3 regions of the Serratia symbiotica genome follow, and region 3 is predicted to be linked to each of the others. Evidence: predicted binding sites of a transcription regulator. Region 3 holds the regulator's gene; each other region holds the start of a gene.
What was found. The regulator Fur, encoded in region 3, represses iron uptake genes when iron is present. The targets are predictions, from matches to a motif close to ATAATAATGAGAACNACTATCAA.

Region 1 (4,378 bases), 920 kb from region 3:
CGGTAGCTCAGGCTACAACGGGCATCGGTCATCGCCAGAGCGTCGTTGGTGGCCTGACGGTCAAGAATATCTGTTAGCGGCTGGTCAATCCAATAACCGCGCTCACGATATCGGCTGGCAAATTCTGCTGGCCAGGGAGTAAAGATAATGCTCATGTTGTTACTACCCTTGATGTAACCCAAAAGCACGCAGGATGGTGCTGAGTTTGGTGTCTGTTTCATGCCATTCAGATTCGGGGGAAGAGCCAGGCACGATGCCAGCTCCAGCGAACAACCGCACTTGGTTGCCGTCGACAGTGCCACAGCGGATAGTGACCACCCACTCACCGTTGCCCACAGCATCGCACCAACCCACAATGCCGCCGAACAGGCCACGATCAAACGGTTCCAACTGTTTGATCAAGGCATGCGCGGCTGCGGCTGGCATGCCACACAGCGCTGGGGTTGGATGCAGCAAGCAGGCCAGCGACAATGCGCTTTCGTCGCGCGAGGCCACTTCTCCATCGATCGGGGTGGAAAGATGCCACAGCGTGGTGGTTGTCAACAGTTCAGGGAACTGAGGCACGTTCAGGTAGTGGCTGCGGCTGGCCAGCACCTGCCGTATGCCTTCGGTGACGATGCGATGCTCGTGACGATCTTTCTTTGAGGCCATCAATTGCTGCCCAACCACTAGGTCGCATTCAGCATCGGCCACACGCCGGGCAGAGCCAGCCAACGGGTTAGAATAGAAGCGTCCGTTAGATTGGCGTAGCAACAACTCAGGGCTGGCACCCAGTAACGCCCCCCGTTCCAACGGCACATGGAAATGGAAGCCGTGAGGGTTCTGCACGATAACGCGCGCCATCAGCGCATGGCAATCCACCGGCTGACAGGTCTCAATCTCCAGCAGGCGCGATAATACCACTTTGTCCAATTGCTCAGTTTTCATCGCCACGACCGCATCGCTCACCATCTGCATAAAAGACTGCTGGGTCGGCACTTCGGCAATGCTGGCGATTTCTGGCCCGGTCGCCAGCGGCGATAAACCCGCTACAAAGGCGGCACGGTCAAAGCAGCGGCTTTCATACGGGATAAACAATGCGGAAGGCTGCTGGGTATCGAACGGGATAGCACCACACAGTAGCGGTTGCTTTATGCCCGCCACGCGCGCTTCGGCAAATGCCTGGCGCACCTGCTGCTGAAATTTACCTTGGAGATCACCACCTTCTGCCGCCGGTTGCGTCACTTGAGTAAAACAGCCAGCGGTGATCAGGCTGCGGAAGGGAGAGGTAAAGAAGAAGCCTGATGTAGGGGAAATGTCAGTGCAACATTGTTTAGCAACGCTATTTTGCAGTGCCTGTAGACTAGTACCCTTCGCGGTAATGCTCATTGCAACACCTTATTTTATTGACTGATAAATATGATAATGATAATTATTTATACGATAAATTGTTCTCTGAGATTCGCCGTGTCAATAAATCTAGCCACATCCTACACATCAAAAGAACGCTATAGAGACGGTGGATTTCAACATGCCAATGATAAGCATTATTATTTAAATCTACAGCTCATTTTATGCGGTATGTGACTTTTAACCGCTAATGGGTTGCACCTCCGGCTTACTTAACCGAACCTGGCGCAGCCCGGTCATGGTGAAGGCCAGCAGAATACCGCAAGCCACGGTGCCAAAGCTGCTGGCGCTGATCGCTGGCAGCATAAATGCCCCCATCGTTCCGAGCAACAGCACGCCCAGCGCATCGCCAGCAGCGAGTGACCACCCAAGACGAAGAAATCGTCGTCAGCGAACACCTGCTCACGCTGTAACAAACGGACAAACACCACAGCAATGTCAGCTTCCCGCCCGGCCTGTGGCTCGCGGCCAATCTTGCGATCGCTATTCTGCGGCTGCGGTAATGCCTGACGATCCATCTGGCCGTTGGCGCTCAGCGGCAGTTCATCCATTTCCACCAGCGCCACTGGCACCCTATGCGGTGGCAGGCGATCGGCCAGCACCGCACGCAGCACCGCCAGATCCCATGCCACGCCCGGTTGTGCCACCAGATACCCCACCAGTTGGCGCGCGTCCCCCCCCTCTGCACTGGCGTACCTTGCAGCACTAACGCATGGGTCACCGCTTGGCGCACACCCGGTAGTGACAGCAATGCATGATTGATTTCACTCAGCTCAATGCGCTGCCCACGAATTTTCAGTTGATCATCGCTACGCCCCAGATATTCCACCTCGCCACCCGGCAGCCAACGCGCCACATCGCCGGTGCGATACATTCGGCCGCCCTCGCCTTAGGGATCAGCCACAAAGTGGCTAGCGGTCAATTCTGCCCGCCCAAGGTAGCCCCGCGCTAACTGGATACCAGTCAGGTATAAATCGCCTGCCACGCCAAGCGTTACTTGCCGTAGGCCTGCATCCAGAATACGTAGGCTGGTGTTCCACACTGGCTGGCCAATCGGCACGTTGGCACCGGTCACCCGCGCCAGCGCGGTGCCGTAGGTAGGATGCCAGGTGACATCCACCGCCGCCTCAGTCGGGCCTTACAGGTTATACAACGGCAGCGCAGTGCGGCTTTGCCACAGACGGCACAACTCTGTTGGCAGCGCTTCACCACGACAGAATACCTGACGCAATGAGGCGCAAGCAGCTATCGCTTGTTTGCCGTCCAGCGTGGCGACAAACGCTGCCAACATCGACGGCACAAAGTGCATAGTGGTAACCCGGTTCTGGGCGATCAACTGCTGTAGCTGTTCTGGATCGCGGTGCGCCTCTGGCGGTGCCATCACCAACCGTGCACCTACCATCAGCGGCCAAAAGAACTCCCAGACCGACACGTCAAAACTACACGGCTTTTTTTGCAGCACTACATCATCCGCCACCAACGGATACTGATGTTGCATCCACAGTAGTCAGTTGACGAGCGCCTGATGGCTGATCAGCCCCCCTTTCGGCCGGCCCATGGAACCTGAGGTAAAGATGATATAGGCCGCGTGATCCGGCGTCGGGCCAGTAACCACCACCCCGGCTGCGTGGTCAGTCGGCAGCGGCGCATCGTACAGCAGGACGTCGCGCTGACCAGCAAAGCGCGCTTGCTGAGCCGGGTGGGTGACGATCAGGCGCGGTGCAGCGTCCTCCAGCATCATTGCCAGCCGTGCGTCTGGATAGCCGGTGTCCAGCGGCAGGTAAGCGGCTCCCACCTCGACAATGGCCATCAGCGACAGGAATACCGAACGCGGCAGCATCACAGCCACAATATCTCCTGTCCGCACGCCCTGAGCAGTCAATTGACGCGCCAACGCACCAACCTGCTCGCGGATTTCACGATAGGTGAAGCTGACGTGGGCATCCGCCAATGCCTGTGCTTGCGGCGTGCGCTGGGCCTGTTGCGCCAGCAGTTCGCTGAGGGTGGTCGCTGGTACCGGATGCACGGTATCGTTGATCCGTGCCAGCAAAGCGTGGTCTTCAGGAGTCAGCATGTCGGCTTCGCCGATCGGTAGATCCGCCTGAGCAGCAAATGGTGCCAGCAGCAGCGGTAGGCGTTGCAGATGAGCCTGCAATTCCTGGTGACTGTAGCGTTCAGCGTTAGCCAGCAGCTCAACTTTCAACTGATTGTTCTCACCAATAAACAGCACGATCTCCAGATCACGCTCTGGCCCGGAGGCCAGATCATGGGTAATGCCTGCAATGCCAGCGAAATCCAGTTGATATTCAAACATCTTGAAGTTGAATACCGTGCCATACAGTGGCTCGGCATCGCCGATATGCCCCAGATCACGCTGCACCTGTTCAGCGTCATAACGCTGGTGACGGCGTACACCCTTTAGCTCGCGGCTAATGCGCGCGGCGGCCTGATACAGTGTGGCTTGGAGTTCGAGATGCATTTCCATCGGTAGCACGTTGATCACTGGCCCAGCGGCGCACAGCGCGACCGAGCCGGTACGGCGCATGAATATAAAACCGGCGCTGAAGCAGGGTTGACCTCTCAGATGCGATACCCATAGCGCCAGCAACGCCACCGCCACATCAGTAGCGTTCAGCTTTTGTTGGCCAGCGGTATACACCAACGTGGCAAATGCCTGCTTATCGCAATGCTGTTCGAGGCGGTGAATACGCGGCGTTGGCACTTGGCCAGCCAGCGGCTGCGAGCAAATCGTCGTCACTGGCGGTAATTGGCGCGCTTTGTCGAACCCAAAATCGGCATCGCACTGCCATGCGGGTGCCTGCTGATAAGCCTGATACTCCGCCACTGCCTCGCTGAACGGGGTAAAGGGTGTCGGCTCCTGCGGCTCATCGCAGCAAAGGTGGGTATATATCGCAGCGATGCGGCGAGCGATGGCGGTAAAGCTGCAGCCATCCACCAGCATGTGATGATAGCGCTGATACCAGAACCA
Region 2 (4,378 bases), 260 kb from region 3:
CGCCAGGCACCAACAGACGGCCGATGATATCGGCACACAGCAGCAAAACCGGTGCCATCAGCATGGAATAGGGCAATATCCAACGCTGATCGGGGCCGACCCACCAGCGGGCAATATGCGGCACCATCAGACCGACAAAACCGATCGGGCCAACGGTGGCGGTCGCCGCACCGCACAGCAGCGTGATGGCGATAACGGCGATAGTTTGGGTTAGCACCATCGGTGTGCCGAGCGCGATGGCGAGATCTTCCCCCATACTGATAGTGTTTAGCGGACGAACGATAGCCAGCGTCAGCAAGACACCGAGCAAAATGGCGGGTGCGGTGACAGACAGGCTAGCCAAAGTGCGAATATCCAGCGTGCCAGCCTGCCAGAAACGCAGTTGGTCAAAGGTTTGCGGATCGAGCAGCGAGAGGCCGGTGGTGATGCCGGTTAGCACCGCGCCTATCGCTACACCGGCTAACGTCAGCCGTACTGGGTTGATGCGCCCACCTGCCAGCGTGCCGATCAGGTATGCCAATAAAGTGGTGATAGCCGCGCCGATAAAGGCCCAGCTCATATAACTCTCGATTGATGTGGCACCAAAAAACATAATGCTCAGCACCACGGCGAAGCTGGCACCGGCGTTGATGCCGAGTACGCCGGGATCGGCCAGTGGGTTGCGTGTCAACGCCTGGATCAGGGCACCGGTACCGCCCAACGCTATGCCGACCAGGATGCCGACCAGCGTGCGCGGCAAACGCGCGTTGAGGATAATGGTGCTGTCAGCGTTGGTAAGCTGGCCCAGCAGGCTGAACCAAACGTCATTAAATGGAATAGGTTTGGAACCTATCATCAGGCTGGCCATAACGCACAGTGATAGCAGCATCAGGCAGACGCCAAGACCAGAAACGCGTTTCAGGCTACGGGGGCAAGCTGTGCGCGTGGCAGGTGGAGTGGATAACATCACACCGGTAACTCCTTTATAATTTTTATTCTCAGTATTATTTATTTGCGTCCATGAAAGTGGGTACAGGTTAGCATGAGATCACTGAGGAATGCATCTATCGGATATGCGCGATGAGGCATTTAAATTGCCTATTAATATTTATATTTCAACAAATTAAATATCATCATTGCACCCTATACTTCATCTGGCGATGAAATGAGAAACGGCAGGCACCCGACCTGCCAGCGCCAAAATCAGGATTTTTTGAATTGTTGTTCGAGGCTATTCAGCATATTAGTGGCGCTGTAGTAATCAAGGCGAAAGGTATCATTGCCAACGGCGTAAACATGGTGTTGTTTTACCGGTTCCAAATGTTGCAAGAAAGGGTTAGCCAACAGTTCTTTGACCTTACGATCATCGGCTGAGAATAGCATCAGCGTTTTGCCGTTCAGGCCCTCGGCCATTTTCTCTCCTGAAAGCTGAATGATGTCCTGGCGTTTTCCCATGCTGGCGTTGCCCTTGGCGCTTTCCGGCGGGATGGCCAGTTGGAAACCCAGTTGGGTCAGCAATCGCCCTTGGGCGGAATCCGGCGTCCATAGCATGGCTTCACGCCCATTGTCGACATAAACTAGCGCGGAAGTGGGCTGTGGCGGTAAGGTGATGGCCTGTTTCATTTGGTTCACCCGTAGTTCAAAGCGGGCTTTGGCCTGCTGTGCTCCTTGCTCATGGCCAGTGATATCACCCAACTCGCTAGCCAGTTGCTGCCAGCTCTTATCGCCATAATTGAGTACCAGTGTTGGCGCTAGGGTTGATAGCTGGTCGTACAACTTCAGCGCAGAGTCTCCACCGGTGGATGCGATAATAATTAAGTCAGGATTGGCGGCGGCAATGGCTTCGGCGTTGGCTTCTAGCTGGTACAACGGCTTGACATTGCGCTGGGTTGCCACTTTGCTCCATTGGGTAAAGAAACCGCGAGCGTCAGAGAGCGAAGAGTTGGCGCTGGTAGCACCGCTGGCGACCACGGGGGCATCAATGGCCAGCAGGGTGCCGGTAAGGGTAACGCTAGTGGAGACGATACGCTGTGGCGGTTTTTCCAGAGTAAAAGGGCCTATGACGCTGTTAATCGTACGCGGCCAGCCATGGTGTTCAGTACTGAAAGGCACGTGCTGATTAGCCGTTTTATCGTCCAGGTCACAACCACTGAGCAGTAGGCATGCGCCGATAAATGAAATGAGCAGAGGGCGTAAGGATAGTGTCATAGCAAGCTCTTTCTTTTTCCTTAAATAAAGGCGTATCAATCTGGCTAGCAGATTGGCTTGGTGAAATAACTGCGCTAATTTACCACGCAAAATATTAAAATGATAACCATTCGTATCCCTTGTGGCGAACACATAGCAAGGATGCGCATAAGGTTGACCGAGAAAGGTGTTTCAAGCTGAAAATGCAAAAAAGCGCCTCAAAGAAGGCGCTTTTTTTGAATTGGTGGGTCGTGCAGGATTCGAACCTGCGACCAATTGATTAAAAGTCAACTGCTCTACCAACTGAGCTAACGACCCGCAGAAATGGTGGGTGATGACGGGTTCGAACCGCCGACCCCCTCCGTGTAAAGGAGATGCTCTACCAACTGAGCTAATCACCCACTTCAGGGCTTCCTGGTTACTGCAAAATGACAAACACGTGGTGGGTGATGACGGGCTCGAACCGCCGACCCCCTCCGTGTAAAGAAGGTGCTCTACCAACTGAGCTAATCACCCTGATGTTCTCATTTCTTACTGTTCGACAAGATGGTGGGCGATGACGGGTTCGAACCGCCGACCCCCTCCGTGTAAAGGAGATGCTCTACCAACTGAGCTAATCGCCCCAACTTGTTGGAGTCGCATTATAGGGATAGTTCAAAGTGAGTCAATGGTTTTTAAAATGATTTCAATCGTTCGGCGTAAAATTACGCAGGGTGCGATCATTATCGCCAGCAATGCCAAATTTTGCCTCATCGTCATGCGAAACCAGCCGCAGAGAGCGCGGAATTAGCCAGCGAAATATCGTGTCAACGTTGAGGAATCAGCCTGTGGTGATACAATGTCGCCCACTTTTTTAAATTCCGAGCAACCGTTGGCAACCTGCCGACACGCGTTGCGTAATAAGGCAGTGAACCCAATGAAAATCAAAACCCGTTTTGCGCCGAGTCCTACCGGCTATCTGCACGTCGGTGGTGCCCGCACTGCACTTTATTCCTGGTTGTTTAGCCGCCATGCGGGCGGAGAGTTCGTTCTGCGTATCGAAGATACTGACTTGGAACGTTCCACTCAGGAAGCGATCGACGCAATTATGGCTGGCATGAACTGGTTGAATTTGGATTGGGATGAAGGCCCCTACTTCCAGACCAAGCGTTTTGACCGCTACAACGCGGTGATCGACGACATGCTGGTGCAGGGCACGGCCTATAGATGTTTTTGCTCCAAAGTACGTCTAGACGCGTTGCGTGAAAAGCAGATGGCAAACGGTGAAAAGCCACGTTATGACGGCCACTGCCGTGATAGCCAGTGCAGCCACACTGATGATGAACCGCATGTGGTGCGCTTTCGCAATCCGCAGGAAGGCTCGGTGATCTTTGACGACAACATCCGTGGCCCAATCGAATTCAGTAATCAGGAACTGGACGATTTGATCATCCGCCGTACCGATGGTGCGCCAACCTATAACTTCTGTGTGGTGGTGGACGACTGGGATATGGAAATCAGCCATGTGATCCGTGGCGAAGACCACATCAACAACACCCCACGCCAGATTAATATCCTGAAAGCGCTGGGTGCGCCGGTGCCGGAATATGCGCACGTCTCGATGATCCTCGGCGACGACGGCAAGAAACTGTCCAAGCGGCACGGTGCAGTGGGGGTGATGCAGTATCGTGATGATGGCTACCTACCGCAGGCGTTGCTGAACTACCTGGTGCGTCTGGGTTGGTCGCATGGTGATCAAGAAATATTCTCCCTCGACGATATGAAAACGTTCTTTACCCTGGATGCGATTAACAAGTCCGCCAGCGCCTTCAATACTGAGAAATTGCAATGGCTGAACCATCACTACATCAACCATATGCCAGCGGAAGAAGTGGCGGTACATCTGGCGTGGCACGTTGAGCAACTGGGCATCGAAACCCGCAATGGCCCTGAATTGAAAGATATCGTCAAGCTGCTGGGTGAACGTTGCAAAACCTTGAAAGAAATGGCTGAGTCTTGCCGCTACTTCTATGAAGACTTCCACCAGTTCGACGCCGATGCCGCCAAGAAACACTTGCGACCGGTCGCCCGCCAGCCGCTGGAAGCGGTGCGTGCCAAGTTGGCAACCATCAGCCCATGGACGCCGGAAAATGTGCACCATGCTATTCAGGGTACCGCAGATGAGCTGGGTGTGGGGATGGGCAAGGTCGGCATGCCGCTGCGCGTAGCAGTG
Region 3 (4,378 bases):
AAGGTACACCCGCAGGACATCGATCTCAGCAGAGGCGTGGCGCTGGAGTTGAGTGCGTTGGTTAAACCGACAGCAGAGGTCATCAGCCAGCGTTTCGCGCTGCTGGGCGTTGCCGCCAACGCAAAGGGGTATCCAATTAAGACTGCCATCCAGCCGGCTAAGTTTAAAGGGCTATCGGCAGTGCCGGGTGCCTATGAGCTGAAGATTGGCGAGAAGGAAGCGCGGGTGATCGGTTTCGATCAAGCCGGGGTGTTCAACGGTCTGCAATCGATCCTGTCGCTGGTGCCGACCGATGGCGGTAGCAACATCGCCACTCTGGATGCCAAAGACGCGCCACGCTTCCAGTATCGCGGCATCTTCCTCGACGTTGCGCGCAACTTCCACCATAAAGACGCCTTGCTACGCCTGCTAGATCAGATGGCGGCCTATAAACTGAATAAATTCCACTTCCATCTTAGCGACGATGAAGGCTGGCGTATCGAAATACCGGGCCTACCGGAACTGACCGAGGTAGGAGGGCAACGCTGCCACGACCTGAGCGAAACCCGTTGTCTGTTGCCGCAGTATGGTCAAGGGCCTGAGGTTTACGGCGGTTTCTTCTCCCGTCAGGACTATATTGATATCGTCAAATATGCTCAGGCGCGCCAGATTGAAGTGATCCCGGAAATAGACATGCCGGCGCACGCCCGTGCTGCGGTGGTTTCCATGGAAGCTCGCTACAAGAAACTGCATGCGGCTGGCAAAGAGCAGGAGGCCAATGAGTTCCGCCTGGTGGATCCGACCGATACTTCTGACACCACGTCGGTGCAGTACTTTAACCGACAAAGTTATCTGAACCCGTGCCTGGATTCATCCAAACGTTTTGTCGACAAAGTGATCGGCGAAATCGCCCAAATGCACAAAGAAGCCGGTCAGCCGCTGCGTACTTGGCACTTTGGTGGTGATGAAGCGAAAAACATTCGTTTAGGAGCTGGCTATACCGATCGCGTGAAACCTGAGCCGGGCAAAGGCGTTATCGATCAGAGTAAAGAAGATAAGCCTTGGGCAAAATCCCAGGTGTGCCAAGCGATGATAAGCAACGGCAAGGTGGCCGATATGGAGCACCTGCCGAGCTACTTCGCGCAAGAAGTCAGCCAACAGGTGAAGGCACACGGCATTGACAGAATGCAGGCTTGGCAGGACGGATTGAAAGATGCGCAGGACGCCAAGGTATTCGCCACGTCGCGCGTGGGCGTGAATTTCTGGGATACCCTGTACTGGGGCGGCTTCGACAGCGCCAACGATTGGGCGAACAAGGGATACGAGCTGATCCTTTCTAACCCGGATTACGTCTATATGGACTTCCCGTACGAAGTGAATCCAGACGAACGCGGTTATTACTGGGGTACCCGCTTCAGCGACGAGCGCAAGATGTTCAGCTTCGCGCCGGATAACCTGCCGCAGAATGCTGAAACCTCGGTGGATCGTGATGGCCACCGCTTTAGTGCCAAAAGCGGCAAACCCTGGCCGGGTGCCTATGGCATTTCCGCCCAGATGTGGAGCGAAACCCAACGCACCGATCCCCAGATGGAATACATGATCTTCCCGCGTTCGCTATCAGTGGCCGAACGTGCCTGGCATCGTGCTTCCTGGGAGCAGGATTACCAGGCTGGTCGTGTGTACCAGGGTGGGGAAACGCACTTTGTTGATGACAACGCCTTGGAGCAGGACTGGCTGCGCTTCGCCAACCTGATCGGCCAGCGTGAGTTGGCCAAGCTGGACAAGGGGGGCATCAGCTATCGCCTGCCGGTACCGGGTGCTCGCGTCATCGGCGGCAAGCTGGAAGCCAATATCTCTTTGCCGGGGTTGGGCATTGAATATTCTAGCGATGGCGGCAAGCAATGGCGGCGTTACGATGTGCAGGCCAAGCCGGTGGTAACAGGTGAAGTATGGGTTCGTGCGGTAAGCCCGGACAACAAGCGTTACAGTCGTGCTGAAAAAGTGTAAGGCAGGTTCCACGGAGACGGAGGTAGCCGGTTACCTAATCCTTTACCCGACCAGCAAAGAGGATTTATTCGATACGGGTGGTTATTCGCGTATTTAATAGCCTGCTGAAATCGGGAGAAAATAGTTGGTGATCAACACAGTATCAGACTGTTCTTAAGTAAGAACCTATCCATTAGGCTACTTATTTGCCATTTTGGCCCTGGGCAGTGCTCACCCTCCTCATGGACTCCCTGCGCGCTGCGGTTGTTGTGCGCTGTCCGTGTCCAAAATGGCTGCAACAATGTACGCTTAGTGTGCGGTACTTTCTTCAGTGACCTGACAAGGGACAAGGGCGGGGCCAGCCGCGTCAGTGCCGGGTTTAGTCTGCTAATCAATAATCCCGCTAGTGGGATTATTTCTTGTCGTGCAGCGTATCGTCTTCGCGGCAATCACCAGTTTCACAGTGGCCGTACAAGTACAGACTGTGGTTGGTGAGTTTGATACCGTGTCGCTTGGCGATATCCCGCTGACGCGTATCGATGGATTCATCACTAAATTCGATCACTTTGCCGCAGTCCAGACAGATTAGGTGATCATGATGGTACTGTTGAGTCAGCTCGAACACTGACTTGCCGCCTTCGAAATTGTGACGCGTCACAATGCCCGCATCATCAAACTGGTTCAGCACGCGGTAAACCGTCGCCAGCCCAATTTCTTCACTCATATCTATCAGTTTTTTGTACAAATCTTCCGCACTGACGTGATGGCATTCCGGATTTTGCAGTACTTCCAGGATTTTGAGTCGCGGAAGCGTGACTTTTAAACCAGCCTTCTTTAATGCGATGTTGTTGTCAGTCATGCGGATTCAGTCCTGTTGCTATACTAATCAACGTAAGGCGTTTTCACCTGTGTCATTGGTTAGCATAAAGAGTTAATTGCGTCTCATTATAGAACTGGTTGTTCTAAATGGAAACCGCACATTGTTAGTAGTGATATGATTAAATTCCTTTACTATATCACCGCAACGCTTTGATGGCTAAGATAAACCGATGACGCAGTTTACCGTGACAATGTGGGAAGCTACAAATGTGTCGCTTCTAATTACAGCAATCTGTACTGCTGATAATACTATGCACTTGGCTGGGCCTACGTTCAACTGTTGGTCAACAACAATGGCGCTCAGCCGACGATATCACCCAGGCTCAGTTCTTCGACGATCTGCGTAACCCAGGCTGAAACGCGCTCGTCGGTTAGCTCGGGCTGGCGGTCTTCGTCGATCGCCAGCCCGATGAAGTTGTCATCGTCTGCCAAGCCTTTGGATGCCTCGAAGTGATAGCCCTTGGTTGGCCAGTGACCAACGATGGCGGCACCGAGCGGCTCGATAATGTCGCGGAGGGTGCCCATCGCGTCACAGAAGTATTCCGCGTAGTCTTCTTGGTCGCCGCAACCAAACAACGCAACCAGCTTGCCGCTGAAGTCCACGTCTTCCAGCATTGGAAAAAAGTCATCCCAGTCGCACTGTGCTTCACCGTAGTACCAGGTTGGTATGCCCAGCAGTAGGATATCGAAACCTTCAAGATCTTCTTTGCTGCTTTTTGCGATATCGTGAACTTCAGATACCCCATCGCCAAACTGTGTCTGGAGAATTTTCTGAATCATTTTGGCAATGTTTTCGGTATTGCCAGTGTCGCTGCCAAAGAAAATGCCTACCGTAGCCATATCGCGTATAACCTTTTATTTCAATAGATTGCATTACACGATGTTAGGGATAACTCCGCTAACATCGGTTGAAATAGTACCCGGCAAGAGTTTGGAGCACCCTAGCGGCGCGCGTTCTTACCGGTAAACATCTTATTCTGAACGCTGCGACGCCTGTGTGGCTAAAGCGATCAATGTTCTGGTCACTGCTCTGCCAGTTGCGCCAGCAGCATGTGCTCGATAAGCTCGCTGCGGCTAATATTGCGCTGTTCCGCCAGTTTGTTCAGAGCGTCTACCGCATTTGCGTTGATTTTCAGCTCCACGCGGCGCAACCCACGCACTTTATCGCGCTGTAGCTGATTGCGCTTATTGATTCTAAGCTGTTCATCTCGAGATAGTGGGTTGGTTTTCGGGCGTCCCGGACGGCGTTCATCTGCGAATAGATCCAGCGTCGTGCGATCCGTTTGTTCTTTTGCCATAGGTAGCGGTGTACTGCAAGGGAGTATGCATCAAAAAGCGCTTATACCCGTCACACTTCAAGTTGCATGTGCGTTAGCTTTCCTCGCTCACCCCAGTTACTTACTGCTGTAAGCCCCTGCGGGAGCGCTGCGTTGTTGCCTTCCTGCAACTTGAATGATTTAAGGTATACATGCTTCTAGACGGTTCGGTTAACACACTTCGGGCCAATTAAACCCTTACTCAAATTTACCCCCAG

Region 1: SYMBAF_RS14105 (isochorismate synthase) is a predicted target of Fur. The motif match lies at 1,511-1,533, and genes of this name have one in related genera.
Region 2: fepB (Fe2+-enterobactin ABC transporter substrate-binding protein) is a predicted target of Fur. The motif match lies at 2,281-2,303, and genes of this name have one in related genera.

Annotation. Positions count from the first base shown of each region.
Region 1 covers NZ_CP050855.1:2,837,463-2,841,840, forward strand. Annotated here, with positions in the region: partial or broken gene SYMBAF_RS14100 ((2,3-dihydroxybenzoyl)adenylate synthase) at 1-155, opposite strand, end outside; gene SYMBAF_RS14105 (isochorismate synthase) at 163-1,368, opposite strand; partial or broken gene SYMBAF_RS14110 (amino acid adenylation domain-containing protein) at 1,725-4,378, opposite strand, start outside.
Region 2 covers NZ_CP050855.1:1,660,057-1,664,434, reverse strand. Annotated here, with positions in the region: gene fepD (Fe(3+)-siderophore ABC transporter permease) at 1-946, opposite strand, end outside; gene fepB (Fe2+-enterobactin ABC transporter substrate-binding protein) at 1,183-2,187, opposite strand; tRNA gene SYMBAF_RS08290 (tRNA-Lys) at 2,409-2,484, opposite strand; tRNA gene SYMBAF_RS08285 (tRNA-Val) at 2,492-2,567, opposite strand; tRNA gene SYMBAF_RS08280 (tRNA-Val) at 2,607-2,682, opposite strand; tRNA gene SYMBAF_RS08275 (tRNA-Val) at 2,714-2,789, opposite strand; gene gltX (glutamate--tRNA ligase) at 3,083-4,378, shown strand, end outside.
Region 3 covers NZ_CP050855.1:1,919,427-1,923,804, reverse strand. Annotated here, with positions in the region: gene SYMBAF_RS09595 (beta-N-acetylhexosaminidase) at 1-1,986, shown strand, start outside; gene fur (ferric iron uptake transcriptional regulator) at 2,378-2,824, opposite strand; gene fldA (flavodoxin FldA) at 3,145-3,684, opposite strand; gene ybfE (LexA regulated protein) at 3,867-4,142, opposite strand.